Regions from separate parts of the Maridesulfovibrio spiralis genome, predicted to be linked through region 1. Evidence: riboswitches for the same ligand, from Rfam matches in the RefSeq annotation. Region 1 holds a riboswitch; each other region holds the start of a gene.
The links. A riboswitch is a leader RNA that binds a small molecule or an ion and turns the genes downstream of it on or off. The one in region 1 is predicted to bind cobalamin.

Region 1 (9,687 bases):
GAGCCTCGGAAAAACTGGAAACCTGATTGGAAACTTCCGTAGCGCTGGCAGCGGCCTCAGAGATCATAATATTATTTTCTTCAATCATGCGCTGCTGTTCACGTATTTCAGTCATATCAATCCAAACAGCAACAGAACCGAGTAAAACACCATCCATATCGTAAAATGGGGTACTCGAAATCATAAGCTGCTTGGTCAGACCGGAAGGTACCTGAAAATCAATTTCTGTCTTGATTTGGTGCTGTTCTTTGATAGCCCGGTAGGAAATCGTTTCCCGACCTGAGTCACCGTAAATAAGCTCACCGGAAGTAAGGCCTTTAACCTGCTCAGGATTAAATTTAGACTCAATTAATTCACAAAATTCATTGTTAACCCAGAGCATATTATCTTCGGGACCAACTATGGCGCAAGGCAACACCAGACCTTTAAGAACGCCATCGGAAAAGCCAAGCTTATTCTTAAGTTCCGCCACCATGAAATCAATATTTTCAGAAAGATCCTTGAGTTCGCAAACATATTTACCGGTAAGCTCTGCCTTGAAATTGCCTCGGGCAATCTCACTGGTAAAATCACGGATAACAGCCATAGGCCCGGTAACCTGCTTACGGATAGTAAAAACAATTATGCTGACAAGGAGGATGACCATGACAATCCCCATACCGATAAGCACATTACGCTCTTCAACAGCAGCACGGGTCAGGTCAGACACATAAGCAGACATGCAGACCACCCATCCGGTAGAAGGGACAACCTGAAAAGACTGAATTTTAGATCGCCCTTCCCAATCATATTCGGTTTTACCCTTGGAAGAAGCGAGGCTGTCTTTTACGAATTGGAATTTTGAAATATCTTTAAGAATAAGATTCTGACTCACTTTGTGTGCTATAATACGCCCGGAACTATCAAGAATATATGCATAACCGTCTTCACCAATGGAAATATCACCGATCATCTCCTGCGCATACTGCTGCCAGTCCAAGCCCATAAAAATGCCGCCAAGCAACTGTCCCTGCACACCTCGAACCGGAACAGCCATAACGACAATGATCCGGCCGTCCAGAACTGATTTTAGAACATCTGAAACAGCAAACTGGCTGCCATTCAATATTTCACGTACATATTGCCTCGAACTCAGGTCAGCCCCGGCGGTACTCTGCCCATTGGCTCTAAGACCGAACACGCTGCTTCCTTTAAGATCGAATGCACCCAGCATATCAATCTTGTCATTATTCTTCAGCATATTCTGGAACTGCTTCTCAGCCTCTTCTGCGGCAGCACCATCCACAAATCCGTCCTGAACATTATTGTTGCCTGCAAAAGCCTGTAAAGTACTACGGGTTTGCTTTAGAAAACCTTCGACCTCATCGACTATCTTATTATTCAGAACTTCCATGTTCTGTTCTTGAATCCCCATCACAGCAGAATTGGTCATAGAGTTGACCACGATTACAAATGCTGAAACCGAAACAATGACAATTGTCGCAATCATAATCCCAAGACCGGTGTTTATACTTTTAAAACCCATTACTGAACCCCTTAGATTTATTTAACAGTCGCCTGCTTTATTATGAAGATAAGAGGTAATTAGTTTTTAGATCAAAATGATATTATTTTTGGATCAGAATCAAACATTTATAATAGCCCCCCTACCCGCCAGAATTTCCCATATAAAAAGCCCACTCTGCAAAACACAGAGTGGGCTGAGACAGCTCTATTCTATTATTATTTTGATTTGTTGTAGTCTTCCAATAAACCGTTCATCTTATTGAGCAGTTCTCCGCGCTCTTGAGCAACTTTCTTCCACTTCTTCTTTTCACTTTTCAATGCTTCAACAGTATGAAGCAAATCCTGAATAGTATTCGCGGGGTAGCCATGCTTGGCGTAACTTCCCTTGCGAAGTTCCTCATCATTTCTCTGGCGCAGAGCGCGTAACTGGCTGGCTGATAGTATCATACTCATAAACTGTTAATGGTTCCGGTCAGTACCCAAATCTACATCCTGAAAACCGCTAACGCAAGCAATTACAAAATAATATAAATGATGCTCAGCAAAAAGTCCGGGAGAAAACTGGATTCCCCCGGACTTTTCATTTCAATATGTTTACTTCAACCGAATCAATTCTAGCATGCGCATGAATTGTAGCTGTATTCAGTCCTTTCGCGATACTCTTCCTGCTTACCCTTGTTCCAGCGGTTTACCGGACGGTAGTACCCGACAATACGGGTATAAACCTCGGCATCCTTTCCGCAGTCAGGGCATTCGAAATGCTCGCCATAGAGATAACCATGCTCCTCGCAGACCGAGAAGGTCGGAGTCACCGAGATGTAAGGAATCTTGGTATTTGTCATAGCTTTAATGATGAAGTTCTTAAGTGCGGTGGTATCGGGCACTGCTTCGCCGAGGAAGGAGTGGAATACGGTTCCGCCATTATACAGAGTCTGCAGGTCGTTCTGGTGTTCGAGAGCATAAACAACGTCCTCGGTAGCACCTACGGGCAGCAGGGTGGAGTTGGTATAGTAAGGGGTATCGCTACCGGAGGTGTAGATATCGGCATAGAGATTCTTGTCGATCTTTGCCAGACGGTAGCAGGTTCCTTCACCCGGAGTAGCTTCAAGGTTGAAGAGGTTTCCGGTTTCTTCCTGAAACTGCACGGTCAGATCACGCAGATGGTGCAGAACCCGCTGCATGAGGCGTGAACCGGAAGGGGTATCAATACCTTTACCCAGCAGGTTGTGGCAGGCTTCATTACCACCGATGAGACCGATGGTGGAGAAATGGCCCTTGAAACCGTTCTTCAGGTAACGCTGGGAGAAGGGGAACATACCGTTCTCAAAGTTGGCGGAAACCAGCTTACGCTTGTATTCCAAAGAATCCTTGGCCTGAGTAGCGTACTCGGTGATCAGGTCGAGAAAATCTTCCTCACCCTGAGCAAGATATGCCAGCTTGGGCAGGTTAAGGGTAACAACACCGATGGAACCGGTCAGGTCCCCGGCACCGAAAAGGCCACCGGTTTTCTTGCGGATCTCACGCAGGTCCATCTGCAGACGGCAGCACATGGAACGCACGTCCTCGGGATTGAGGTCGGAGTTGATGAAGTTCTGGAAATAAGGAGCACCGTATTTAGCGGTCATCTGCAGGAGCAATTCACCAACTTCGCTTTCCCACGGAAAATCCGGGGTAACGTTGTAAGTGGGAATCGGGAAAGAGAAGATACGGCCGTCGGAGTCACCTTCGAGCATGACTTCAACAAAGGCGCGGTTGATCATCTCCATTTCTTCTTGATACTCACCGTAAGTGGTATCCTGGAATTCACCGCCGATGATGACAGGCTCGTTAGCGATGTGCTTGGGCGGAACCATATCAAAGGTGAAGTTGGTGAACGGACTCTGGCCGCCCCAACGGGAGGTGGTATTCAGATTGAAAATCAGCTTTTGCACGATCTGCTTCACGCGGTCATAATCCAGACCGTCGTAACGGATGAAAGGCGCGAGATAGGTATCAACGTTGTTGAAAGCCTGTGCTCCGGCCCATTCATTCTGCAGAGTGCCGAGGAAGTTGACCATCTGCCCGGTAATAGAATCAAAATGGCGGGCAGGACCGGAAGAACAACGGCCTTTAAGGCCGAAACCGTCCAGAAGCAGGTCACGCAGGGACCAGCCGGCGCAATATCCTGCAAGGCCGAAAGAAAGATCGTGAATGTGGAAATAGCCGTGCTCGTGGGCAAGCCTGATTTCCTCAGGGTACTTTTCAAGGCAGTAACGGGCTTGAACAGCTCCGGACATGTGCAGCATCAGTCCCTGAAAGGAATGCCCCATGTTGGAGTTTTCATTTACCCGCCAGTCGGAACGGTCGAGGTAGCTTTCGATGGTTCCGGCGATGTCGAGGTATGTTTCATCCTGACGGCGAAGTTCGCGGCGCTTTTCGCGGTAGATGATGTAACGTTCAGCGACAGAGTAGAGACGGTTCTCCATGAGTACCAGCTGTACCATATCCTGAACCATTTCCTGTTCAGGTACATCAACATCTGCAAGCTTCTGCTCAACCTTGCGGCCAAGGCGCTTGCTCAGCAGGGGGTCTTTGATACCGCTTGCTTTGAGAGCTTTAAAAATAGCTTCAGAAATACGCTCAGTAGACCAGGACTCGAGACATCCGTCACGCTTAAGAATTTGTTTGGGCATTAAACTACCTGATTAAAAATTTGTCCGCACACATCACCGCCGCGCCAAAAAAAGAACGCAGAAAAGGATGCAACCTCCCCAGATTGCAAGCCCACGGACAAGCCGTGTCTTATGGTGGTGTGGCAATTGGAGCAGGTGGCCCGGAAGGCACATCCTGCAGGACTTTTGAAACCGGAAAAAAGTCAGAAACAGGGATTCCGGTAAATTGAACTGACCTGCCTCTCTATCACGCCATCCTTAATTTATGAAACAGGACTGGCATCGGGCAGGTACGCTTCAGGCCGGGGTGCTGGCTCGGGGTTGTGCACAGAATGCCTCCCTGACAGCGGCAGGACCGCCCCGGATTCAAACCGGGTTCCCGTCTTGTTCGTTTTCAAATGCTCAGAAAGCGTCAAACGAACTCCTGAAGTGCTGACGACTGAAAGCAGTCTACCAGACTCAAAAATATGGTCAAGACTCTCTAGACTATTTCTTAATGAACACCCTATCAGCCCTAGAGCCGCATGGCATAACTCATGTGGAACACAAGTTTTCCACAGTTGTTCTTTTGATGTTCAAAAGAGCTTAAGAGACTGATTTAGAAACAAAATCCTCTGCTATTTTCCCACAAAATCAGCCGGGTAAAAATACCCGGCTGAAATATTTTTTTGCAGGCCTGTAACAGCAGCTTAATTTTTATTATCGACTTAAACAGCGCGGCACTCTTCGCGCAATCCATCAATCAATGTACGCAATTCCATGGCCAGAATGGATAGATCTTTTGCGGAATCATTTGATTTCTGCATGGATTTTGTGGTCAGCTCTGCCATCTGATTTATCTTTCGGGATGAGGAGTTAATCTGATCCGATGAAACTGACTGCTGCTCAGCGGCTGCAGATATATTCTGAACCTGTCCGGTAACCCCTTCAACGAGGTTTACAATTTCCCCGAGGGCGTCCCCGGCCTGCTCAGCAAGGCGGGTGCTATCCAGTACAGACATTGCAGCCTCTTCCATACTCTGAACATTCGCATGAGAGCTGTCTTGAATTGCCTCAACCACAAGGCTGACATCCTTGGTGGCATTCATGGTCTTTTCAGCAAGTTTGCGCACTTCATCAGCCACCACGGCAAAACCACGTCCGGCATCCCCGGCACGGGCCGCCTCAATTGCCGCATTGAGTGCCAACAGGTTGGTCTGGTCCGCAATATCACTTACAACAGACATGATCCGCCCGATGTCCTCGACCCGGACATTCATATCATTAAGATTGTCTTTAAGTTTATCGCTTTGCTCTTTAACACTGAAGATAGACCGAATGGCCTCCCCAGTCATTTCAGCCCCGCGGTTGGCCGTATTCATGGCATCCCCGGCCCCGACCACAGCATCAGAGCAACTACGGGCAACATCCTGAATGGAGCAGGTCATCTGATCGAGGGCTGAAGTTGATTCCGAAAGATTTAATTGCTGCTCCCTTGCCCTTCTGCTGGAATCCGCCACATGGTTGCTGATTTCATCAGAAGCTACGGATAGCCCGCTGACAATCTGTTCAAGATTGCGCACAACATCAAGAACCCCCTGCCTGCGTGCACTTTCCGCTTCCTTCTGGGCCTCATTCAGTCCCTCCAAAGCATCATGGGCAGCCAAAGCTTCACGTTCAGCCGCCTCAGTGGCCTGCTCAACCTTGACCCGATCCTTCTCAATTACATGCATTAACCCGTTGAACGAATCCGCCAGATCCCCCAGTTCGCCATTTCCTTCCTGCCGCACCCTGAACGACAGGTCAGCAGTTCCCGCACCTATGTCACGGCTGGTGCGGGCAATTTCCCCGATAATTCGGCGAAGAGGGTTAATGATGATCCTGCGGCTGACAAGAATGAGCAACACGCCGATCAAAGCAGCCAACCCACTCAAGCCGCTGACGACATAAACAGCCCGCTCCTGCATAGCATTGTAGCTTACGACCTGAGCCGTGCGAATAGTGTACTCCTGTTCGATGAGCGCGATGCGGGCATTGTCCATGTCCTTCATGGATTTCTGCATCTTAAGGCTGAGGTTGTAGTAGGATTTAAAAATATCTAGATATTCACCGGTCAATCCAACAATTATATTGAACAGCTTAGCCTCGCGCCCCTTGGAAAACAGCGGGGCAAACTGTGGATAGGAAGCCCCCATGCTCGAATCCGGATCAATGCCCATCAGCTTTTCAATATCGACAATCAAACCGGAACCGCTGGCTGCATCTTTATAAAGAATAAAATCCTTAGCCATTTCCTGAAATCCAAGAGGCTTGTTGAGCATGATTGCTGAAACATGCCTCTTGGCTGCCAGTTCATTCAGATCATCTATGGATTTGGAAAGATTCTGTGCAAGCAAACCCGGATCGTCAACCGAAGACGAAAATACTTTTTCTTGCAGGACTGTATTTATCTTGCCCTGCTTTCTCGCTGAACGCTCGATACTTTTCTGCAGGGAAAGAGCCTGCCCCAAAATTTCTACCGAAATTTCACGCAGCCGTTTAACCTGCCCCACCCCGGAATTGAACTGGACCTGAAAATTGTTGAAACTGCGATCAAAAGAGTTAAATGACTCTTTGAGTTCGTAAAGAGCCACGCGGGCCTGTTCATCGACAGTTGCACCCATGGCAGTGTCCAACTCCCCATTCATGTGTCTGACTTTATCATTATATGCCTTAAGTAACTCTACTCCGCCTTTACCTGACTGATCCATGGAAAGCTCTTCGCGATGAACCAACCAGTCCATAGCTAAAGCCTGTGCTTCCGCTCCAAGGCTGATGATCTCATCAAGCTGGTTGCGGACTTCCATTTTTGCGGTCAACCCTTTAAGGGTCATGATTGAAGCTCCGCCCAGACACAAAGCACACAATAAGAAAAGAAGCATACCTGCCACTATTTTATGTGATAATTTAAAAGTGTATTTCATTCCCCCGCTCCTTCATTTATGAAAATGACTCTCGTTTTCAAATGAAAACTATAATTGACTTCATGAAAAGTACTTCCAGAGGGAATAATGAAAATGATAACTCTTTTCAACTGATTTCGGTATTAAACTCAAAATATGAACAAGTTGAAGCTCATACTCAAATTATTTTTATATAAAAAGGCAAAGCACCCCATACCTTACATAGATACAGGGTGCTTTTTGCACAAAAGTTTTCCACAGATGTTCTTTAAATGTTCAAAAGAACCTTTATCAAAACGCCCTGTTCATCTTTTCAACGCAGCCAAGCAGGATAACCTTCTCCTCTTCGGAAAATTCGGAAGTAATCTCTTCAATCAATCTCAGATGCAGACGGTCATGCTCTTCGAACATCTCCTGCCCGGTTTCAGTCAGTTCGACAATTATGGAGCGGCGGTCGGTCTGGTGCGGTTTGCGGCAGACAAACCCCTTATCTTCAAGCCGGTCAACCAGCACAGTCAAAGTCCCGGTGGTAATCCCCATGCGCTGAGCCAGCTCTTTCATGCGCATGGCCTCATGGATGCCCAACACCTCCAGAGTATGCATCTGGGGCAGGGTCAGCCCTTTTTCACGCACAACATCATGCTCCCAGGAAGAAAGCTTCTCATAAAATTCAATTACCGCATGGTTGAGCTTATCCAGCACAGGGACCTCCGCTTTATAATTTAATGTAACTGTAAACGGCGAAACCGATAGTCATCATCCCGGCAGTACGCATGACCAGAGGCTCGACCCAATCCTGTTCAAGAGCACGCACAAAGGATGCCGCCCGGTAAATGGCATAAATAACCGCCGCAAGAGCAATGGCTGTTCCCAATGCATAGCTTGCAAACACCGCAGTCCCTTTGAAAACACTTCCAGAATCAAGGGCGTATTTATACATTATCGCCACGGTGGGGCAAGGCACAATCATGTTCACAAATCCGATTGAGAACAGGCCCCAGAAAGTGACGCTGCGCAGGTTAAGTTTTCCGTGGCTGCACGAGCACCCGCAACCGTGGGCATGTTCATGTCCCGAATGGTCATGGCTGTGGTCATGATGTCCATGACTGTGGTCGTGGTCGTGGCTGTGCAGCAGTTCCGGTTTGACAATCAGTATTGCCCCCAGAAGCACCAGAATCACCACGGTGATGATGTCAACGATGTATGTCAACGAATCCGGGATGGTCAAGGAAATGGACCCCAAGGTCAGCCCGATAATAAGACAGGCCAGAGTGGTTCCCAGAATAAAGGCCGAGGTCAAAGAGAAAACACGCTTGCCGTTTTTCTCCCCATACACAAATGGGGCCAGAACCAACCATGAATGCCCGCAAGGGTTGATTCCATGGATCAAACCCAGAAACAGGCTGGACTGCATGGCAACCCAGAAGATTGAATCGAATTCCATTTTGAACTCCATATAGTTTGAGAATCAAATTAAACAGTTTTCAAAACACCTATTCCAAACTTAATTTGAATGTCAAACTATTTGTGAAGCGAAATAAATTCCACAGGCATCAAAAAGCCCGCCTGAAATTAATCGGGCGGGCTTAAAACTGACCAACAAATTAAAACATAATCACAAAATCAGCGCGCAATCTCCGCAAAACTCCCGCGCAGCAACCCGGCTAAATCCTGCGGACTGAGTTCAATATCAAGCCCGCGCTTGCCGCCGCTGACATAGATGGTTGCAAAATTTGCTGCGGATGAGTCGATTACAGTGGGCAGAAGCTTCTTCTGGCCCAACGGACTGACCCCGCCGACCACGTATCCGGTGGTGCGCTCCACCAGCTTCACGTCTGCCATGGAGATCTTTTTGACCTTCACGGCCTTGGCAAGGGATTTCAGGTCCAGCATTTTCATAACCGGAACCACGGCAACGAAGAGATCACGCCCGCTTCCGGCAACAAGTGTTTTGAAAACACGCTCCGGGTCTACGCCCAGCTTTTCAGCGGCTTCTTTGCCGTAGGCTTCGGCGGACGGGTCATGCTCGTATTCATGGACCTTGAACTTGATCTTTTTTTTCTTGGCGATATTAATTGCAGGTGTCATGGGGGCTTTTTACACAACAGGGCCAAGGGTTGGCAAGGGAGCACTAGGCCGGCAATTTATTTATAAAGCCCTGCGGGGTGATTTCATCCAGTGCCAAGCCGTAATGATCTGCCAGCTGCACTACCTGCGGAGCCAGCAATCCGCACCGCTTCATTAAATCCTTATCAATAAACAGCTCGGAAATATTGCCGTCAAACTGCTTGCTACCCTTTTCAAGGCAGATCGCCCGCGAACAATTCTCAGCCACAAAATCCATGTCGTGGCTGATGATCACCACAGTGCGGCCCTGCTGTCTCAGCTTTGAAATTTTGCACTCAAGCATGGCTATTTCACGGGGATCAAGCCCGGCTGTAGGCTCATCAAAAACGACAATCCCGGTATCCATAGCCAGCACCGAAGCCATGACCAGCCGCTTGCGCTCGCTGAATCCCAGATCATGGGGATTGCGCTCCTTCTGCTCCAGCAGACCGAAGGCTGAGAGGAGTTCCTCGGCAAGCCCGCTTATTCGCTCCGGTGCGTAG
Region 2 (9,687 bases), 1.4 Mb from region 1:
GCTATGGGCGGGGCTATGGATTTGTCTGCATAGATGACTGCGAACGGTTCAGTCCCGGTTTTGTCTACAATATCCTGCCAGGTTAAGACCTGTTGACCTTCAAGGGGAATGTGGACTGTTTTGTAGCCAAGTCTATCCATACCTTTACGGAAGAATATATTACCGACCCATGCGATTGTTTTATCTTTTTGCGTATTCACAAAAAAAAGATATCAATTAACAGGCCGCTTTGGAAGGGGTAGAGTTTTTTTGAATTATAAGTATCAGCGGATCATTTCTGATAGGTCAGCTGCCTCCAGCTCAAGGGCCGGGGTGAATTTTGCCCCGAAAAGAGTGTTTTCCTGCCAGACTGTGACAGCTTTCTGGCTGCTCAGGAATCCGATATTGTCATTAAAAATGCAGCCGCGAATAAAAATTTCATCATCCAGCCTGAGCCGTTTTAAGTCGTTGCCGGAGTTGATCCTGAATTTCATCCCGTCAGGGGATATGTTCAGTATGGTAATATCCAGATCTTTTTCGGATGCTGAGGCGGCAATATCACATTGCCGGAAGAACCCGTTTATGGAACCAAGGTCAATTCGTATGTTTTTTCGGCGATCGTCAAATCTGTTCATTTCTTTCCTCCCCGGAGAGAGGGAACAATATGATTGCAAAAAATACAAGTGAATTATTTTTTTGTGTATTTTTCAATATTGAGGCGTTGTTTCCTACTGATAAGGTCAAGTTTTGGCGCAGATTTCATTGTTTAAATATCTTGGTAATGTTCTTAACGTTTGTATTTGTTGATATTGTCTGGCTGGATTTATGCAATCTGCAGTGGTCTCGACGTAATATATTATTTATTAGTATGCTCGTACCGTTGGTCTGATTTCTTTTTGTGTAAAAAAGTTATGGAAACGGAAATGGCGTATAAATACGTAGTTGAGTGAGGCCTCTTTGTTTTGTGTCAGTATTGTGCATGGCTGGTCCGGTTCGGTATAGTGCAAAGTCTTCCGGGAGATTCGGAGATGATTTTATGATTGATTGAAAACGTTTTTAGTCTTGGCTAAAGGCGTTAAAAAAGTTAAGTAGTTAGCTGTAGGGAATTGTAATATGGAATTTAACGCGGCAGCCTACTTAGGTGTCCGTGACAAATAAAGTCAGGAGTTTGCGGTGAGGAAGTTATTAATTGTTTTTGCTTTGCTGGGAATGTTGCTTCCCGGTTGTGTGTACGTGAACATGGATGTCGAGAACAAACCTGTGCAAGGTACAGATTTCAGCAAGCTGAAGACTTTCTCATTTAAACATAAAAGTGAGTCCAAACAAGATCTTGAAGCTATTCTGCTTAATTCTGCAAAGCTTGAGCTTGAAGCCAAAGGTTTCCGTTATGATCCCGCAGCCCCGGATTTTCTTGTTGTGGTAAATTTCGGCTCCAAGGCATTTCTGGAAAGAGGCAGCACATATAAACGGGAAGCCTATGAATATGATTACATCAGCAAAACTTATTCTGACATAGGTGTGGTTAAGACTGCTGATGCCTCACGGGTGAATAATACCGTGCGGATTTATCTGATGACCCCTGAGAATGATGGCTTAAAGACCTATCTGTGGCGTGGAAAGGCTGCAAGTGATGATCAGGAAGGGCTTGAAGTTGTAGGACGTTGTCTGGTTAAAGGTGCTTTGATGAAATTTCCTGTCGGTGAAGGAAAGTTTCGTGAAAAGCTGAGTGTCAGAGATTGTGAATAGATTTTAAAAAAAATGATCGCCTTAAGTGGCGGTATGTATATTCAAAAGGCTGTGGGGTTTCCCGCAGCCTTTTTCTTGTTTTGGGACCTTTGTTTATAGGGAAGATTCCTTTCAAGGCTAATGAAAATTTCAATAGCTCTTGACTTGAGGGTCTAATAGTGTCATTTGTGCATCTCTATATAACAATATTTTTATATATTGAATTTGAGTTGTAAGGCCTGCAGGAAACGGAAGGCGGTGAAAGTCCGTCGCAGGCGCGCTGCTGTAACCGGATAAATTAAAGTGAATGGCTCTTGGTCACTGTGTAAAACGGGAAGGTCATGAGCTGTGCGTCAAAAAGAACCGGAAGCCAGAAGACGTCCTGCAGGATTAAGTGGCGGACCGCGCGAACAGGTCCGGGAAACAGGGAGATAATCCCGCCGTACTATGCGGACACTGTAAACATGGAGATTGTAAATGCTGACGCACACCTTGGGCTACCCCAGAATAGGTAGTAACCGTGAACTGAAGAAGAAACTTGAATCCTATTGGAGAGGCGAGGCCGGAGCTGATGATCTGGCCCTTACCGCCAAGAAACTTCGCGCACAGCACTGGGAAGACCAGAAACAGGCCGGAGTGGATATTCTCCCGGTAGGGGATTTTTCATACTACGATCATATGCTGGATAATTCCTTTCGTTTCGGCGTTATTCCGGAAAGATATAATATTGCCGGAAGAAGTGCCGTACTTGATGACTACTTCCGTATGGCACGTGGTGAGGCGGGGGAGAACGGTGTCGCTGCCATGGAAATGACCAAGTGGTTTGACACAAACTACCACTATCTTGTTCCTGAATTCAGCAAGGATCAGGAATTTATTCTCGCTGATGAATCCCTGCTGCAGCAGCTGGGTGAGGCTGTCGAACTTGGCCATAGGGCTAAGGCTGTACTTCCCGGTCCGCTCACTTTTCTGCTGCTTGGTAAATGCGCGAATGAGGAGTTCGACCGTCTGGACCTGCTGGAAAGACTGCTGCCTGTTTATGTGGAGCTGATTGAAAAGCTTTCCGGCAAATGCACATGGATTCAGTTTGATGAACCTGTGCTGGCTCTTGATCTAGATGATAAAGTGCGCAGACTTTTTGCTCCTGTGTACCGGACACTCAAGGAAGCAGCTGCCGATACCAAGGTTATGGTTGCCTCCTATTTCGGCGGCTTGGGCGAGAATCTTGAAGCCGCAGCCTATCTTCCTGTCGATGCTCTGCACGTTGATCTTGTGCGCGGCGGTACGGACCTTGAGCAGCTGCTTACAAAATTGGACAGCAGGTTGATGCTTTCCCTCGGCGTAGTTGATGGCCGTAATATTTGGCGCGCTGATCTTGATAGTGCTGTTGCCAGCGTGAAAACAGCGGTAACCGTGCTCGGCGACGAGCGGGTGCTGGTTGCCCCTTCCTGCTCACTTCTGCACGTGCCTTTCGATCTGGAGCTTGAAACTAAGCTGGATAGTGAAATCAAATCATGGATGGCTTTTGCCCGCCAGAAATGCGCGGAAATCAGGCTGGTCGCTGACGCAGCTTCAGGCCGTTGCGTGCAAGAAAAGCTGACCCGAAACCGTAGCATTCTCAAATCTCGCAAGAACAGCATCCGAGTTAATAATGCGCAGGTCTCAGCCAGACTGGCTGCCCTTAAGGATGAAGATTACAAGCGTGATTCTCTGTATCCCCAGCGTGTTGAAGCACAGCGTGAACTTGGCTTTCCTCTGTTGCCCACGACTACAATCGGATCTTTCCCTCAGACCCCTGAAGTTCGTTCCACCAGAAGCGGTTTCAAAAATGGACGTATCCAAAAGGCGGATTATGAAAACTTTATGCGCGGCTACATTGAAGATTGTATTCGCAGACAGGAAGAAATCGGCCTTGATGTTCTGGTTCACGGTGAGCCGGAACGTAACGACATGGTTGAGTACTTCGGCGAGAACTTTGACGGGTATTGCTTTACTTCCAATGGCTGGGTGCAGAGCTATGGCTCCCGTTGCGTAAAGCCTCCGGTTATTTTCGGTGATGTTTCACGGCCCGGCCCCATTACCGTCGACTGGATTAATTACGCACAGTCCCTTTCCGGACGTGAGGTCAAAGGTATGCTCACCGGTCCGGTTACCATTCTTTGCTGGAGCTTTGTGCGTGACGACCAGCCGCGTAGCGAAACCTGCCGCCAGATAGCACTGGCAGTTCGCGATGAGGTTGCTGATCTGGAACAGAGCGGAGTCAGGGTTATCCAGATTGATGAACCCGCTTTGCGTGAAGGCCTTCCGTTGCGCAAATCCGAACAGGCCGAGTATCTTAAATGGGCCTGCGAGTGCTTCCGGCTCTCCGCTTCATGCGTTGCGGACAGCACCCAGATTCATACCCATATGTGCTACTGCGAATTCGATGAAATCATGGATTCCATAGCCGCTCTCGATGCTGACGTGATCAGCATTGAAGCCAGTCGCAGCCGCATGGAGCTTCTGGGCAGTTTCAGGCAGTTCAGTTACCCCAACGAAGTCGGTCCCGGTGTTTATGACATCCACAGTCCGGCAATTCCGGCAGCGGATGATATGGTCCGCCTGCTGGAAAAAGCGCTGGAAGTTATCCCGGCGCAGCGACTTTGGGTAAACCCGGATTGTGGTCTTAAAACCCGTAAGTGGGATGAGGTTGTTCCGGCCCTTGAAAATATGGTTAATGCGGCTGAAAAAGTACGCCGTAAAATTAAATAGATAGTGATTAATAATTCTTCTCAGGCCGTGCCTGCGGTCCGGGAAGCAAGCATATTAAATGGAGAATTAAAAATGCAGGTGGCACAGAATATCAATGAAACAGGACAGTTTTTTTCCTTTGAATTTTTTCCTCCCAAGGACAAATCCACTTGGCCCAAGTTCATGAAAAGGGCTGAAAGACTGGCCGCTCTAAATCCTCTTTTCGCTTCGGTTACGTACGGTGCGGGCGGCAGCAGCCATGAAAATTCACTTGAAATATGCTCCTTGCTGAAAAAGGAAATGGGTGTTGATATTCTTGCTCATCTGACCTGCGTCGGAGCCAGCGAGACTTCCATCGACGGTTTTGTGGACAGTCTGGTTCAGGCCGGAGTTTCGGATATTCTGGCCCTTGGCGGTGATGGTGTCGGTGATGCTGGGGGTGCTGATAATAGTCGTTTTTTTCATGCTTCCGATCTGGTTGAATACGTGGACGGTAAATTCTCTGAGGTCGGCATAGGGGTAGCCGGATATCCCGGCGGCCATCCTGATTCCCCTTCTCTGGTCCGTGATCTTGAGTTCCATCATACCAAGCTTTCCAAGGGTGCGGACTTCACCATGACCCAGCTTTTCTTTGATAACAGGGTCTATTTTGACTATGTGGAGCGTTTAGCTGAGCTGGGTATTGAGCGTCCGGTGATTCCCGGCGTGCTGCCTATCCAGTCCTTGAGTTCCCTGCGCCGGATCATGTCCTTGTGCGGTGCGGCTATTCCCGGTGATCTTTATTGCGGTGTGGAAAAGGCATTCGATAAGGGTGGCGATGAAGCGGTTATGGCTTTCGGTTTTGATTTTGCCCGCAAGCAGATTGCCGACCTTCTGGATAAGGGAGCACCCGGCGTGCATATTTACAGCCTGAACCGGGCAGCCATGTGTGAAAGGTTGATTACTGATTTGAAGGGCGACGGATATTTTTGTTAACTTCTGATTCGCAAAGTCTTTACGTGAAAACGCCCCGTCAGCCGATAAGGTTGACGGGGCGTTTGTTTTGGATGGCTTACAGAAACCCTTTGAAAATTTCCGCGATCTTGGCGGCGGACTGAACCCTTTCCGGGCCGTTCTCAATAATGAAAGGCAGGATCTTGTCGGAATAATTGCCGAGTCCTGAGAGCAGGGTTTCACTGAGCCCCTTTGAGGAGGGTGAGGCAATGAAGTTTTTGATTTCAGAGTAAAGAGTCTTTGCTTCACCGATGGAGTTATTGCCTGTTGTATAGGCAGTGGAAGCGTGGTCGTAGACTTTCTTGGCTTTCTCAATACTGCCGGGAGTGGTGATGATTTCGGTCAGCTTGGAAGTCAGGGAAGGGCTTGTTGTTGCCGAGTCCAGACTTTCGGAAAAACCGACCAGACCGGCAAGTTTGCTGAAAGCGGACCCGGAATTGATGTCAGCAAGTTTGGAGGTCAGGGCGTTGCTTTCAGTCGGATTGATCATGCTCATGACTGTCGTCTGGGCACCGACAAGGTTATCAGTGGAATCGTAAAAACCGTCATAGACGCTTTTAGCCCGGTCGAGCAGGCTGGCACCTTCTGCCGCACTTTTAGCTGTTTCAGCTGATGAGGACAGGTCATTGAGGCTGAAGGCGGAAGCGGCGGAAGCCTGCATGAACATACAGGCTGCGAGCAGCAGGGTAACAGCTATCATACGGGAACATGAATTTTTCATTATATCTCTCCATTTTTTAGATTAGGTCTGTACTATACCTGAACATAAAAATAATTCCATTAGAAAGCCTGTTTCTTTGTTGAGGAATAATTCAGAGAAGAGCTCAAGCTTTAACTGAGATTTGGCCGTTCCATCTTATACGCAAAAAAACCGCAGACGGATAATCAGTCTGCGGCTTATGCTGTTTGATTCGTAGTGTTGCAATTTAGTTGGCATTGTGCGTGTTGCGCACTGCCATGGCGTGGGTCAGGCGGTCAATGATGATTGCCAGAAACACAATGGAAAGCCCGGCTTCAAAGCCCATGCCGATATCAATGCGGTTAATTGCAACCAGAACTTCCATGCCCAGTCCTTTAGCACCGATCATGGATGCGACAACAACCATTGCCAGTGCCATCATTGTGGTCTGGTTTATACCGACTACGATGGTCGGGCGGGCGAGGGGAAGCTGTACCTTTAGCAGGGTCTGCATGGGGGTGGCCCCGAAGGCCCGTGCGGCTTCGATAACGTCCTTGGGAACTTCCCGGATACCAACATTGGTAAGCCTGATTATCGGCGGCATGGAGTAGATGATAGTCGCGAAAAGAGCTGGAACTTTTCCAAGTCCGAAGAGCATCATTACCGGGATGAGGTAGACGAAACTGGGCATGGTCTGCATTGCATCAAGGATAGGCTTGATGATGGTTTCAACCCGGTCGCTTCGTGCCATCCATATTCCGATGGGAATTCCAAACAGCAGGGAGATTACCACCGCGCCGGTTACTAGGGCCAGAGTCATCATGGTCAGCTTCCAGTATCCGAAGCAGCCGATAATAAACAACATGGCAGACATACCCAGCCCTCTTTTCCAACTATCGAGCAGCCACCAACCGGCGACTCCAACTCCGATAATTGTTATGGGCCAAGGGATCATGAGAAAGAATTGCTGTAATGCAATCAGGAGTTTCAGAAGAGCATTTCCGAGTATGTCGAAGAATTCACCCCAGTTGTCCATGACCCAGTTCATGCCTTCATTTACCCAGTCAGCCAGTGGTATTTCCAGAGTTTTTGGAAATTTATACATCATAAAATCCGGTTGTTATGTTTTTGCAGCATTGTGTAAGCGTAGGCCCACAAAGAAAATGTGATTTTCTTTGTGGGCAATATTTAAATTATCAGATTTTAACTAGTTAAGTGCGGCCTTGATCTTGGCTGCTTTGTCTGCGGGAACCCACTTGGTCCAGAGCTCTGCGTTGTTTTTCAGGAACCATTCGGCAGTTTCTTCAAGACTGGCTTTTTCGTTTTTCATATGTGCTAGGCAGTCGTTGGTCTGGGCCATGGTGGTTTCGTATTTCTTGAGCATCTCAATTACAGCGGGAGCTCTTTCCATCAGGGATTTACCGACGAGGATATTAACAATGGAGCTGGGGTAATTGCAGAGTCTGGTGTCATTCCAAACTTTTTCATCGAAAGGTGCTTCTTCGAGGAAGGTCATGTCCAGCATGCCCATTACCCAAGTTGGACCCCAGTAGTATCCGATCCAGCCTTTGCCGCGTTTGTATGCGGACATCATGGAACCGGCCAGTGCGGCATCGGAACCGGGAGCGAGCATGTTAAAATTTTCATCAAGACCGTAGTTTTTAAGTTTTTGTTCAGTCTTCTGGGTTGCAGTCCAGCCGGTAACTCCGGAGTAGATGATGCCCATGGAAGGATCTTCAGGGTCTTTGAAGAATTCGGGGTATTTTGCGAGATCGGCAACAGTTTTGAGTTCCGGGGTCATGGGTTTGATGCCGCGCTTGGGATCACCCTTGATCATATAAGTGGGAACCATCAACCCTTCACGGGCGTCATTGAAGTTCGGGCCGAGGTCGAAAAGGGTCCCGGCCTTGATGCCTTTATCGTAAAGTTTCTGGGAGTTGGTGGTCCATGATTCCATGTCCACGTCCATATCACCGCGCATGATCGCTTCATAAGCGATGGCAGTACCTGCCGGAATGTATTCTACTTCCATGCCGTATCCGTGTTCGATGATGAATCCGGCAATGCGGTTATGAATCTGTATGCTGTCCCAGTTGAGGTCGGCGAAAACAACAGGTTTGTCTGAAGCCTGCGCAGAGTTAATGGGCATAATGCTGATCACAGCAGCCATAAAAAGACCGGCGATCCAGAGTATTGTACGTGAGTTAAATTTAGTCATAAGAATCCTCCAGGATTATTAAATTGACGGTTCCGGTCCGTATTCAGCCACAGCAGCGATAAGATTACCGCTGACCACAACGCCGATGAATTCGTCTTGATCATCGATTACGGCGAGGGGCCATTCGGATTCAGACATCATGGGATAAAGTTCAAGTGCTGGAGTGTTGGCGGAGACACTGCGGGCAGGTTTCATTATGTCCTCTAATTTTCTGCTGCCTGCTTCTACTGCTTTTGCTGCATCGCTGGCGTGGACAATCCCTCGCAGGTCCTGATCAGAACCCAGCACAAAAATGCTTGAAATACTGTTTTTGCGCATTTTACGCAGCGCAGCACGTGGGCCGTCGGCAGAAATATAGGCAACTGCTTCGGCTTTCTTCATGACGTTTTCTGCGGTGAGCACCTTGGTGGCATCCACATCTTCTACAAAACGTTTAACGTAATCATTGGCAGGTTCGGTGAGAATTTCTTCCGGTGTTCCTATCTGGACAATTTCCCCGTCCTTCATGAGTACGATGCGGTCTCCGAGTTTGAGGGCTTCGTCAAGGTCATGGCTGATGAAGATGATGGTCTTGTGCATGCGTCTCTGAAGCTTGATAAGCTCATCCTGCATGTCCCGGCGGATGAGCGGGTCAAGGGCGGAGAAAGCTTCATCCATAAGCAGAATGTCAGGGTCGAGGGCCAGTGCGCGGGCGAGACCGACTCGCTGCTGCATGCCGCCGGAAAGCTGAGAAGGGTAGCTGTCGCCCCAGCCTTCAAGGCCGACCTGAGCGAGCATGGATTCTGAAATTTCTCTTTTTTTAGCCGCATTCTCGCCCATTAGGTCGAGGCCGAATTCGACATTTTCATAGATGGTTTTGTGCGGCAGCAGGGCGAAGTTCTGGAAGACCATCCCCAGTTTCTTCTGACGCAGTTTACGCAGTTCCGGTCCGTCAAGCTTGGTTATGTCCACACCGTCAACCAGGATTGAACCGTCAGTCGGGTCAATGAGTCGGTTGATGCACCGGACAAGAGTTGACTTTCCGCTCCCGGAAAGGCCCATGATAACCAGCAGTTCTCCCTCGTTGGCAGAGAAGGAAGCCTGATTGACACCGACTCCCAATCCGGTTTCGTTGAATATGGTTTCTTTATCCAGTCCTTCGCGAACTAATTTTAATCCTTTTTGCGGATTTGATCCGAATATTTTTGTAACACTGTCGACAACTAATTTTTTCATTTAAAATTTTACTCAATGAGGTGTTGTTTAATTTAAAAAGACAAAAAAATGGTAACATAGACAAAGCATTTGTCAAATTTGTGTAAGTTAGTAATAGTGATGCATTTTGATCTGTTGTTTTGTTGTGAGCGAAGTGTCATAAAGATGA
Region 3 (9,687 bases), 2.1 Mb from region 1:
TTGACCGAAAGCCTGATCTCCAAAATCGGCGAACAGCGTTTATATTTTTATGATGCCATCGCGCCTATAGTCAGCCGTGACTCCGTGAACATGGACGTGGCATTCTTCGGTTCCCGCTACAAGCCCGAAGATGATGATTACCTGAACTGTCCCATGACCGAAGAACAGTATAATTCTTTCATTAAGGAACTCAAGGAAGGGGAGCGCGTTGTGCCCCGTGAGTTCGAAAAGGAAATTCACTTCGAAGGTTGTCTGCCCATTGAGGAAATGGCCGACCGTGGTGAAAAAACCCTCTCCTTCGGGCCTCTGAAGCCTGTTGGTCTGATTGATCCGCGCACAGAAGAACAGGCCCATGCCGTTGTTCAGTTGCGCGCTGAGAATAAAGATAAGACCGCCTTCAACCTTGTAGGCTTCCAGACAAAACTCAAGTACCCGGAACAGAAACGTATTTTTCGCATGATTCCCGGACTTGAAGATGTGGAATTTCTGCGCATGGGTTCCATTCATCGCAACACCTATGTCAACGCTCCCGAAGTGTTGGACGAGACACTGGCTCTTAAAGCCGATTCCCGTATCCATCTCGCCGGGCAGATTACCGGTGTTGAGGGATATCTTGAATCCGCTGCTTGCGGTCTCTGGGTAGGGCGCATGCTTGCTGAACAGGCCAAAGGTAAGGAACTCCCTGCACCGCCGCCGGAAACTTCCATGGGTGCATTGCTTGGGCATCTGCGTGAAAAGAAAAAGAATTTCCAGCCCTCCAACGTCCAGTTCGGACTAATGCCCGCGCTCAATAAACGCGCACCCAAACGTGTCCGCAAAGAACTCTACGGCAAACGGGCCATGGAGATGTTTGAGGCTTGGTTAGAAAACAATATAGAAAAATAGACCTTTAAGCTTACTACGCGAAGCTTGGTAAAAGGTTTTGGGATTCTTAAACCCTTTTGCAAAAGGGTTTAAGGCTCCCGGCAGGGTCGCCGAAGGCATCTTTTCATGACAAACAAACAACATCCTTTTGAAATAAATCCGAACCGGACATTGCTGACTCTGGCAATTCCGGTTCTTTTTTCCATGGTAGCGGAGCCTCTGACAGGGCTGGTGGACACAGCTTTTGTTGCCAAGCTGGGACCTGAACCGTTGGCATCACTTGGCATCGGGACCATTGTGTTTTCATCCGTGTTCTGGGTTTTCGGATTTTTAGGAATCGGCACACAGACTGAGGTTTCGCACGCACTGGGCAAGGGTGATCTGGAACGGGCTTCTTCCCTTGGCTGGATGGCTGCGGGCATTTCCGCTGTACTGGGTGTAGTTCTGGCCTTACTGGTTTCTCCGTTTCTGGGAAACATCGCGGCTCTTATGGGCGGTGACGGCGCTGTGCGTGATCTGGCTGTTGATTACATGCGCTATCGGTTGCTGGGTGCTCCGGCAGTGCTGGTGGTACTGGCCTGCTTCGGCTCATTGCGCGGTTATCAGGATATGCGTTCCCCACTTTGGATTGCGGTGGGTATGAACGTCATTAACGTTGTGCTCGATTGGTGTCTGGTCTTCGGCAAAGGACCGTTCCCGGTTATGGGCGTGGGCGGGGCAGCTTTGGCTAGTGCAATCAGCCAGTGGATCGGTGCGGTCTGGGCGGTGCTGGTAGTGCGCAAGCATTACGGATTCAATACCGGATTCAGTCTTGCGGATGCACGGCGGTTGTTCGTGATCGGTGGTGATATGTTTGTGCGGACCGGATGTGTATGCCTGTTTTTGCTGCTCTGTACCCGGTTTGCAACCAAGGCCGGGGCGGAATCAGGAGCTGCGCATCAGGCTATCCGCCAGTTTTTTGTTTTTCTGGCCCTTTTTCTGGATGCATTTGCCATCAGCGGACAATCGCTGGTGGGCTACTTTGTGGGCCGTGCTGACAGGAGGACCGCCCGTAAAGTTGCCGCACTTGTCTGTAAGTGGAGCTTTGCAACCGGGGTGTTGCTGACCGTCGGCATGTATCTGGGGCAACAGCCTGTAGCATGGTTGCTGGTCCCGGAAGAGGCGGCAATGGTTTTTGCCCCGGCATGGCTGGCTGTAACTTTTTTGCAGCCCATAAATTCACTTTCCTTTGCCACAGATGGAATCCATTTGGGAACTGGTGACTTCCGCTATTTGCGTAATGCCATGCTCGCGGCGGTGCTGACCAGCTCGGCAGTTCTGTTTGTGGTAGACTGGTTGCATCCGCAGCATATGCTGTTCTGGATCTGGATTGTGGCCGGATTGTGGACTTCTTTGCGAGCTGTATTCGGTATGATCCGTATCTGGCCGGGGATCGGGAACGGCCCGTTGGCTGTGGATCGTGATTGACAATGTATGTGAACAATCATATCAAGCTTTTGCCTGAGGTGCTCTCACGAGCTTAATAGGGAATCCCGTGTAAATCGGGAACGGACCCGCCGCCGTGAGTCCTGTTGATAATTTCATCCCGTGGATCGGATTAATTCCGGTCCGGCACGCCACTGAATCAATATTTGGGAAGGCTGGATGGAATGGGACGAGTCGGAAGACCTGCCCGGGTGCAAATCACGATCATTCTGACGGATAACGGGGCTTTTAACTGTCAGAAATTACTACGCATACCCTTGGTCTGTGTGGTTTTACCATTCCCAAGCCCCCCAAATTTGAGGAGACTGTTATGCAGTGTCGCTTTGGGGACAAATTCAAATTCATCCCCGCATTTCTTCTGGTTTGTTGTCTGCTGATTCCTTCACTTGCCATGGCCGGACACGGTGAAGCAAAAACTGTCAAAAAAGGTATTATGCTGGCTGCTTTCGGTTCCAGCATGCCACAAGCTCAGGCTTCCTTTGATGCCATTGATGCAGCTGTGAAAAAAGCTTTCCCCGGTGTTCCGGTTTACTGGTCCTATTCTTCCGCTATCATCAGAAATGTGTTGGCTAAAGAAGGCCGTAGTGTGGATTCCCCGGCAATGGCTATGACCAAAATGATGGATGCCGGATTCACTCACGTTGCTGTGCAGTCGTTGCACACCATTCCCGGTGAAGAGTATTTCGGAATAGTTGAAACAGTTGAGGCTTTCGAAGGCATGCCCAAAGGCATGAGCAGGGTTACCGTCGGTAAGCCTCTGCTTTACTCCGACAAAGACATGCTGCGCACCGTTGATGCCATTGTTGCCAACATCCCTAAAGACCGTAAGGCTGAGGATGCGGTTGTACTCATGGGTCACGGAACCCACCATGCTGCAAATATTTATTATCCCGCTTCCCAGAACTACTTCTCCAAAGTTGACCCCAAGATCTTCGTTGGTACTGTAGAAGGCGCACCTTCCCTTGATGATGTGAAAGTCCTGCTCAAGAAAAGCAAGGCTGAAAAAGTTTATCTCATGCCTTACATGTCCGTAGCAGGCGACCACGCCCGCAATGATATGGCCGGTGATGAAGATGATTCATGGAAGTCCGAGCTGACTAAGGAAGGCTACAAATGCGTGCCTGTACTCAAGGGTACTGCTGAATTTCCGCAGGTTGTGGATATCTGGGTTGACCATCTCAAGGTTGCTTTCAAGCACCTTGGTGATCATTAATTAAAATCAGGCGGTGATGATGGCATTTATTGGTAATAGAAGGGCGCAGGCTGTTTTGGTTCTGTCTCTGCTCGTGCCTGTTTCCATCTTTGCCGCCTGTCTTTTCGGGGCTTATGGAACTGATCCCGCGCAGGTGCTGGCGGTTTTTAAATCCGTCCTCGGCATCGGGACGCAGAAGGTTGATCAGGCCCTGTCTTTTATCGTTATTGATCTGCGGCTCAGCCGGGTCTGCCTTTCATTTCTGGTAGGCATGTCGCTGGCTGTAGCCGGGACTGTTTATCAGGGCATCCTGCGCAACCCGCTGGCAGATCCGTTTACTTTAGGGGTGAGCAGCGGGGCGGCTTTCGGGGCCAGTCTGGCTATTTTTTCCGGCTCGACCATGCTCGGTGCGGAACTCTGGTCCAGATTCGGGAATCTGTTCCTGCCTCTGGCGGCCCTTGCCGGAGCAATGGCCGCGCTAGGTGCGGTGCTCGTGCTGGGGCGTATCGGCGGCAGACTGCGCCGTGAAACGATGGTCCTTGCCGGGATTGTGGTGGCGACCTTTCTTTCCGCGCTGATTTCCCTGCTCAAATCCCTTGATGAGGAGTCAGTAACGTCAATTGTCTTTTGGATCATGGGTAGTTTTCAAGGACGCGGCTGGTCGCATTTGCAGCTGTTCCTGCCGTATTTTATCGCCGGCTTGATTCCGCTGGTCTATTATTCCCGCGAGTTGGATATCCTTTCGCTGGGTGAGACTCAGGCCCGTCATCTGGGCATGGACGTCTCCCGCGTGCGCATGGCTTTGCTGGTCGGTTCCGGTTTGCTGACCGGGGCGGCGGTGGCGGTTTCCGGGATAATCGGATTTGTGGGGCTAATTGTCCCGCATCTGGTGCGCATGTTTCAGGGAGCGGAGCACAGGCCGCTGCTGATTTCCTCCTCATTGCTGGGAGGTCTGCTGCTGGTCTGGTCCGATGTCATTGCCCGTTCTCTGCTTTCCGGTGGCGAGGAGCTTCCGGTTGGTGTGGTTACGGCCCTGCTCGGCGGTCCGTTCTTCTGCATTGTGCTGCGTTCCGGTTTTAACAGCGGAGGAGGCTCCGCATGATCAGGATCAGGAACTTGAAAGCCGGATACGCCGGACGCGAAGTCCTGCACGGCCTTAATCTGGAGTTTCCGTCAGGCTCCATGACCGCAATCCTCGGGCCGAACGGCAGCGGCAAGACGACCCTTGTTTCATCAATTTCAGGTGTCCTTACCCCTCTTGAAGGTTCAATTGAAATTGAGGGCAGGGCTGTGGATGTTTACCGTCCCCGTGAACTGGCCGGGATAATGGCTGTGCTGCCGCAGCGTGTGGACCCGGCTTTTGGGCTGACCGTTAGATCCATGGTTATGATGGGCCGCTATGCACATGGTTCCGGCTTTTTCGGTTATGATGCAGCGGATGAAGAAATTTGCGCTGAAGCCATTCAACGGGTCGGCATCAGCCATCTTGAGGATCGTTCTGTTGCCGAGCTTTCAGGAGGTGAATTCCAGAGGGTGCTCATGGCCCGGACTGTTGCGCAGCAGGCCCGGATCATGGTGCTGGACGAAGCCTCTTCCGGTGTTGATGTGGCTGGTAAAATTGAGCTTTTCGACCTGCTTAAAAAAATGAACAAAGAGGGAGCAACAATCGTCTGCGTGATTCACGATCTTAATCTGGCGGCTCTTTACTTTGATCGGCTGGTTTTCCTGTCCAAAGGAAATCTGAAGCTGGACGGTTCTCCTGCAGAAGTAATTACAGAGGAAAATATTTCAAATGTTTACCAGACATCTGTTGCGGTTGTTGAGCATCCCCGGCTCCATGTTCCGCAGGTTCTTTTTTCTCCTGCTGATAATTAGTTTAGCAGGTAGCGCGCAGGCCGGGATTTCCATTACCGATGATTTCGGTAACGAAGTTGTGCTGCAGCGTCCGGCAAAGCGCATCGTGGCCTTGTACGGCTCTTTTAATGAGATTTTGTACGCAATGGATCTGGGAGACTGGCTGGTGGCCCGCACTGCTGCGGATCACTACCCGGAGCAGATAACCGCGCTGCCGTCCATCGGAACGCATATGCGGCCCAACCCGGAGCTGATCGTAGCTTTGCAGCCTGATTTAGTCTTGCAGATGGCCGGACGCTCTCAGGCGGCGACATCCCTTGAACCGCTACGTACACGGGGCATCCCTTGCGCCATGTTCAAGGTTGCCTCTTTTGACGAGATGTTTTCCATGATCCGCAGGCTTGGCGTACTTACCGGGGAACCGGGAGCAGCGGATAAATTGATTGCGTCAATGAATGCACGGCTGGATAAAGTGTTGCATAATCGTGCTGTTTCTGATTCCTTGCCGTCAGTTTTTTTTGAGATACGTTATCCCAATTTGTTGGCAGCGGGGCAGGGATCAATTGTGAATGACATTATCCGTCATGCCGGAGGCGTGAATTGCGTGACCAATAACAAGAAGATTGTGCGCATGGGTGAAGAAGAGCTGATGCGGATCAACCCGCAGAACTACGTCTACCAGACTGGACGCATGAATCCTTCTCCGGTCAAACCTGATGAGCGCAGTCATTTTAAGCTCATCGACGCGGTTCGCAGCAAAAGAATTTTGAAAGTGGATGAGTCGGTATTTTCCCGGCCCGGTCCCAGAAATGTGGAAGCCGTGGAGATTCTGGCGGACTTCCTTTTTAATACTAAAGAGAAATAAATGAGTAATTCTGGAAAAATATATGGCATCGGGGTCGGTCCCGGTGATTCCGACCTGCTGACTGTGCGCGCGGTGCGCGTGCTGGAAAAAGTTGATGTGGTCTTTGCCGCTTCTTCAACTAAAAATGAATATTCCCATTCCCTTGAAATTGCTTCAGAATTCGTGCGTGGTGATTGCGAGGTAGTCAAGCTCGGCTATCCCATGACCCGTGATAAAGATGTTCTGACCGCGGCTTGGGAAGAGAATTGCCGTACCGCACTGAAGTATCTTGAGGGCGGCAGGACTGCAGCTTTCCTGACCCTTGGCGATCCGCTGATTTATTCAACCTTCGGCTACATGATGCAGACCATGAAACGGCTCTATCCTGAAGTGGAATTCGATGTTGTGCCCGGGATAACATCCTATCAGGCTGCTGCGGCCAGATCACAGCAGGTGCTTGTGGAATCCGGTCAGAATCTGCTGCTGACCTCCGGTGTGGCTGATACTGCGAAGTTTGCTGAGTCATTGGATTCAGTCGATAACGCAGTAATCCTAAAAGCCTACCGCAATTTTCCTGAGCTGCGTGATACCGTGAATGAAATGGATAAGATGGATGTGAAATTCTACACCCGCCTCGGTCTAGACGGCGAAGCTATCTATCCGGACATCAACGAAGTGCCGGAAAAGACGACTTATCTTTCGCTTATGCTGCTTACGGCTCGAAAGTAAGTTTAGTTCGAGATGAATTTAAAAGGCCGTGAATTCCTGTGGATTCACGGCCTTTCTTTTTAGCTCTTGATAATCGGTGTCCCTGTTTCGTGCAGGTCCTTTTGCAGCAATTCACGCATGCGTTTGCAGATGGGACCGGGGCGGACATCGTGGATGGGCTTTTTGTTGAAGCGGACAACACCTACTGCATCAATGGATGTTCCGCAGATGATGACTTCTTTGGCCAGCAGGATGTCTTCTTCGGAAATTGCCCTGAAATCCACTTCAATCTCATTTTCGATGAGTTGCAGAGCACGGGCAATGGTAGTCCCGGCCAGAGAGTTGGTAAATTTCGGAGTATAGAGTTTGCCATCCTGACTGACGATGCAGACGTTTTCGGTCGCACCTTCGGCGAGGAAGCTTAAGCTGTCAAAGCAGAAGGGAACATCAAAACCTTCTTCTTTGGCATTGATCTTCATCATTACGTTGGGCAGGTAGTCGATGGACTTGATTGTTGCCAGATAGGGCTGCTTGGCCGGAACCTTGCTTCTGAAGGCCGTTACGCCTTTTTCATACCATGATTCCGGTTTAGGCTCGTGCTTGTAAACTACGATGTACAGGGAGGGAACCGGGCATTCGTAAGGGTCAATCCCGAACCCGCCGGGCCCGCGCCCAAGCAGAACACGTACAAGACCTGAATCCACCCCTGAAGCCCCGGCAACCTCAAGGATGAGAGTTTCCAGCTCTTCCCATGGGCAGGGCGGTTCCAGACTGATGGTCCGTGCGGAGCGTTTCATGCGGCGCATATGCGGGGCCAGTTGGTACATTTTGCCGTCTACAAATTTCATGGTTTCAAATACGCCGTCACCACGATGCACCAGGTGGTCATCCCAGGGCATGAGCATGAGTTTGGGGTCGGTGCAAACCAGCCCGATACGGTGTTCATAAAAAGCACAGACTTTTTCGGTTCCCGCGCGCATGGCGGAAAGCATTGCATCGATGTATTCGTTCGCGTCAACTTTTCTAATCAATTCCAGACTCCGTAAAATTATATATACCCTTTCGGGGATCATAACCGCCATATGCTCTCACGGAATCCACTTCCGCAAAGCCGGATTACATTATCGCCAAAGCACGGGATTTCGCAAGAGGGAATACAAGACACAAAAAAACGGTGAAGCTTAGAAGTAAGCTTCACCGTTTCAGATTTTGTAAGGGAACATTTAATAAGTTTTGCATTAATCAAAACTATTAAAAGTTTTTGGGATTCTTGAACCCTTTTTACACAAATCCGCAGGAAAGCGGATTTGCCCGGTGCCTGAAAGCACCGCCCCGAAGGGGTAAGCCCCAGGAAGGGGCGCAATAAAAAGGGTTTAAGGCTCCCGGCAGGGTTCCCCGAAAGGGCCGCCGGAGGCGTTCCTATTTTACACGAACCAGATCACGTTCGATCAGGGTCTCAGCGATCTGTACGGTGTTGAGTGCAGCACCTTTACGGATGTTATCGGAAACGATCCACATGTTCAGGCCGTTTTCAATGGTTTCGTCTTCGCGGATACGTCCGACATATACATCGTCTTCACCGGTAGCGTCGATGGCCATGGGGTAGAGGTTCTTCTCGGGAAAGTCCACAACTGTTACGCCGGGAAAATTGGAAAGCATGTTGCGGCATTCCTCAACAGTAACTTTTTCCTCGGTTTCGATGTTTACGGACTCGGAGTGGCTGTAGAAGACGGGCACGCGCACGGTGGTAGCGGTGAGCTTGATTGAGTCGTCGCCCATGATTTTTTTGGTCTCGTTGACCATCTTCATTTCTTCTTTGGTGTAGCCGTTCTCCATGAAAACATCGATGTGCGGCAGGCAGTTGAATGCGATCTGATGCGGGTAGGTGCTGGGGACCACTTCTTTGCCGTTGAAAAGTCTGCTGACCTGAGTTTCCAGCTCGGTGATGGCTTTCTGTCCGGTACCGGATACAGCCTGATAGGTGGAAACAATGATACGCTTGATTTTGGCTTCGTCGTGAATGGGCTTCAGCGCAACAACCATCTGAATGGTGGAACAGTTGGGGTTGGCGATGATGCCGGGATGCCAGTCGAGATCTTCAGGGTTAACTTCAGGTACTACGAGAGGAATCTTGGGGTCCATGCGCCACTGGCTGGAGTTATCAACAACTACGCAGCCCGCTTTAGCAGCGAGGGGGGCGAATTTCTCGGAGGTTCCGCCGCCTGCGGAAAAAAGAGCCAGGTCAAAACCTTCAAAGGAATCTTCTTTCAGCTCGATAACGGTCAGCTCTTCGCCTTTATAGGGAACCTTGGTTCCGGCGGAACGGGCGGAAGAAAAAGGAACAATTTCGGATGCGGGGAAGTCGCGCTGCTCAAGCACTTTGAGCATTTCACGTCCAACCGCGCCTGTGGCTCCAACAACAGCAACTCTGGGATTTTTTGTACTCATAGCTAAACCTCCGTATTCTTGACCCGGACCATCGGCAGCCCGGTTTATCTGTTAATCTTTTGCAGCAGTGTTTCTGCTTTTCCAATAGCCGTATTAAAATTTTAATGCCTGACCGATTTCAAGGCAGGCTTTAGCTCTATTCAAGGTGTAAAGATGTACTCCAGGTGCGCCGCCGTCCAGCAGTTCCTGGGCCTGTCTGGTGGCGAACTTAATTCCCAGTTTGTAAACCGCTTCATCACCGCCATCAGCATGTGCTTTTTCCAGCGCGCTGAGGAATTTCCCGGGAATGGCC

Region 2: another riboswitch for cobalamin. It lies ahead of metE (5-methyltetrahydropteroyltriglutamate--homocysteine S-methyltransferase); the one in region 1 lies ahead of ACNI29_RS09265 (ribonucleoside triphosphate reductase).
Region 3: another riboswitch for cobalamin. It lies ahead of ACNI29_RS19890 (sirohydrochlorin cobaltochelatase); the one in region 1 lies ahead of ACNI29_RS09265 (ribonucleoside triphosphate reductase).

The regions. Positions count from the first base shown of each region.
Region 1 is NZ_CP182344.1:2,061,828-2,071,514, reverse strand. It holds gene ACNI29_RS09275 (methyl-accepting chemotaxis protein) at 1-1,525, opposite strand, end outside; gene ACNI29_RS09270 (hypothetical protein) at 1,723-1,953, opposite strand; gene ACNI29_RS09265 (ribonucleoside triphosphate reductase) at 2,121-4,178, opposite strand; cobalamin riboswitch at 4,441-4,600, opposite strand; gene ACNI29_RS09260 (methyl-accepting chemotaxis protein) at 4,865-7,099, opposite strand; gene ACNI29_RS09255 (MarR family winged helix-turn-helix transcriptional regulator) at 7,370-7,780, opposite strand; gene ACNI29_RS09250 (sulfite exporter TauE/SafE family protein) at 7,794-8,522, opposite strand; gene ybaK (Cys-tRNA(Pro) deacylase) at 8,702-9,166, opposite strand; gene ACNI29_RS09240 (energy-coupling factor ABC transporter ATP-binding protein) at 9,210-9,687, opposite strand, start outside.
Region 2 is NZ_CP182344.1:704,337-714,023, reverse strand. It holds gene ACNI29_RS03315 (glycosyltransferase family protein) at 1-200, opposite strand, end outside; gene ACNI29_RS03310 (pilus assembly protein PilZ) at 264-614, opposite strand; gene ACNI29_RS03305 (DUF4136 domain-containing protein) at 1,153-1,725, shown strand; cobalamin riboswitch at 1,922-2,105, shown strand; gene metE (5-methyltetrahydropteroyltriglutamate--homocysteine S-methyltransferase) at 2,182-4,455, shown strand; gene ACNI29_RS03295 (methylenetetrahydrofolate reductase) at 4,528-5,409, shown strand; gene ACNI29_RS03290 (hypothetical protein) at 5,486-6,148, opposite strand; gene ACNI29_RS03285 (ABC transporter permease) at 6,354-7,211, opposite strand; gene ACNI29_RS03280 (ABC transporter substrate-binding protein) at 7,314-8,324, opposite strand; gene ACNI29_RS03275 (quaternary amine ABC transporter ATP-binding protein) at 8,343-9,539, opposite strand.
Region 3 is NZ_CP182344.1:4,422,204-4,431,890, reverse strand. It holds gene trmFO (methylenetetrahydrofolate--tRNA-(uracil(54)-C(5))-methyltransferase (FADH(2)-oxidizing) TrmFO) at 1-885, shown strand, start outside; gene ACNI29_RS19895 (MATE family efflux transporter) at 991-2,331, shown strand; cobalamin riboswitch at 2,351-2,554, shown strand; gene ACNI29_RS19890 (sirohydrochlorin cobaltochelatase) at 2,660-3,562, shown strand; gene ACNI29_RS19885 (FecCD family ABC transporter permease) at 3,582-4,643, shown strand; gene ACNI29_RS19880 (ABC transporter ATP-binding protein) at 4,640-5,416, shown strand; gene ACNI29_RS19875 (ABC transporter substrate-binding protein) at 5,334-6,260, shown strand; gene cobI (precorrin-2 C(20)-methyltransferase) at 6,261-6,968, shown strand; gene ACNI29_RS19865 (aminotransferase class IV) at 7,028-7,978, opposite strand; gene ACNI29_RS19860 (aspartate-semialdehyde dehydrogenase) at 8,367-9,395, opposite strand; gene ACNI29_RS19855 (methylenetetrahydrofolate reductase) at 9,489-9,687, opposite strand, start outside.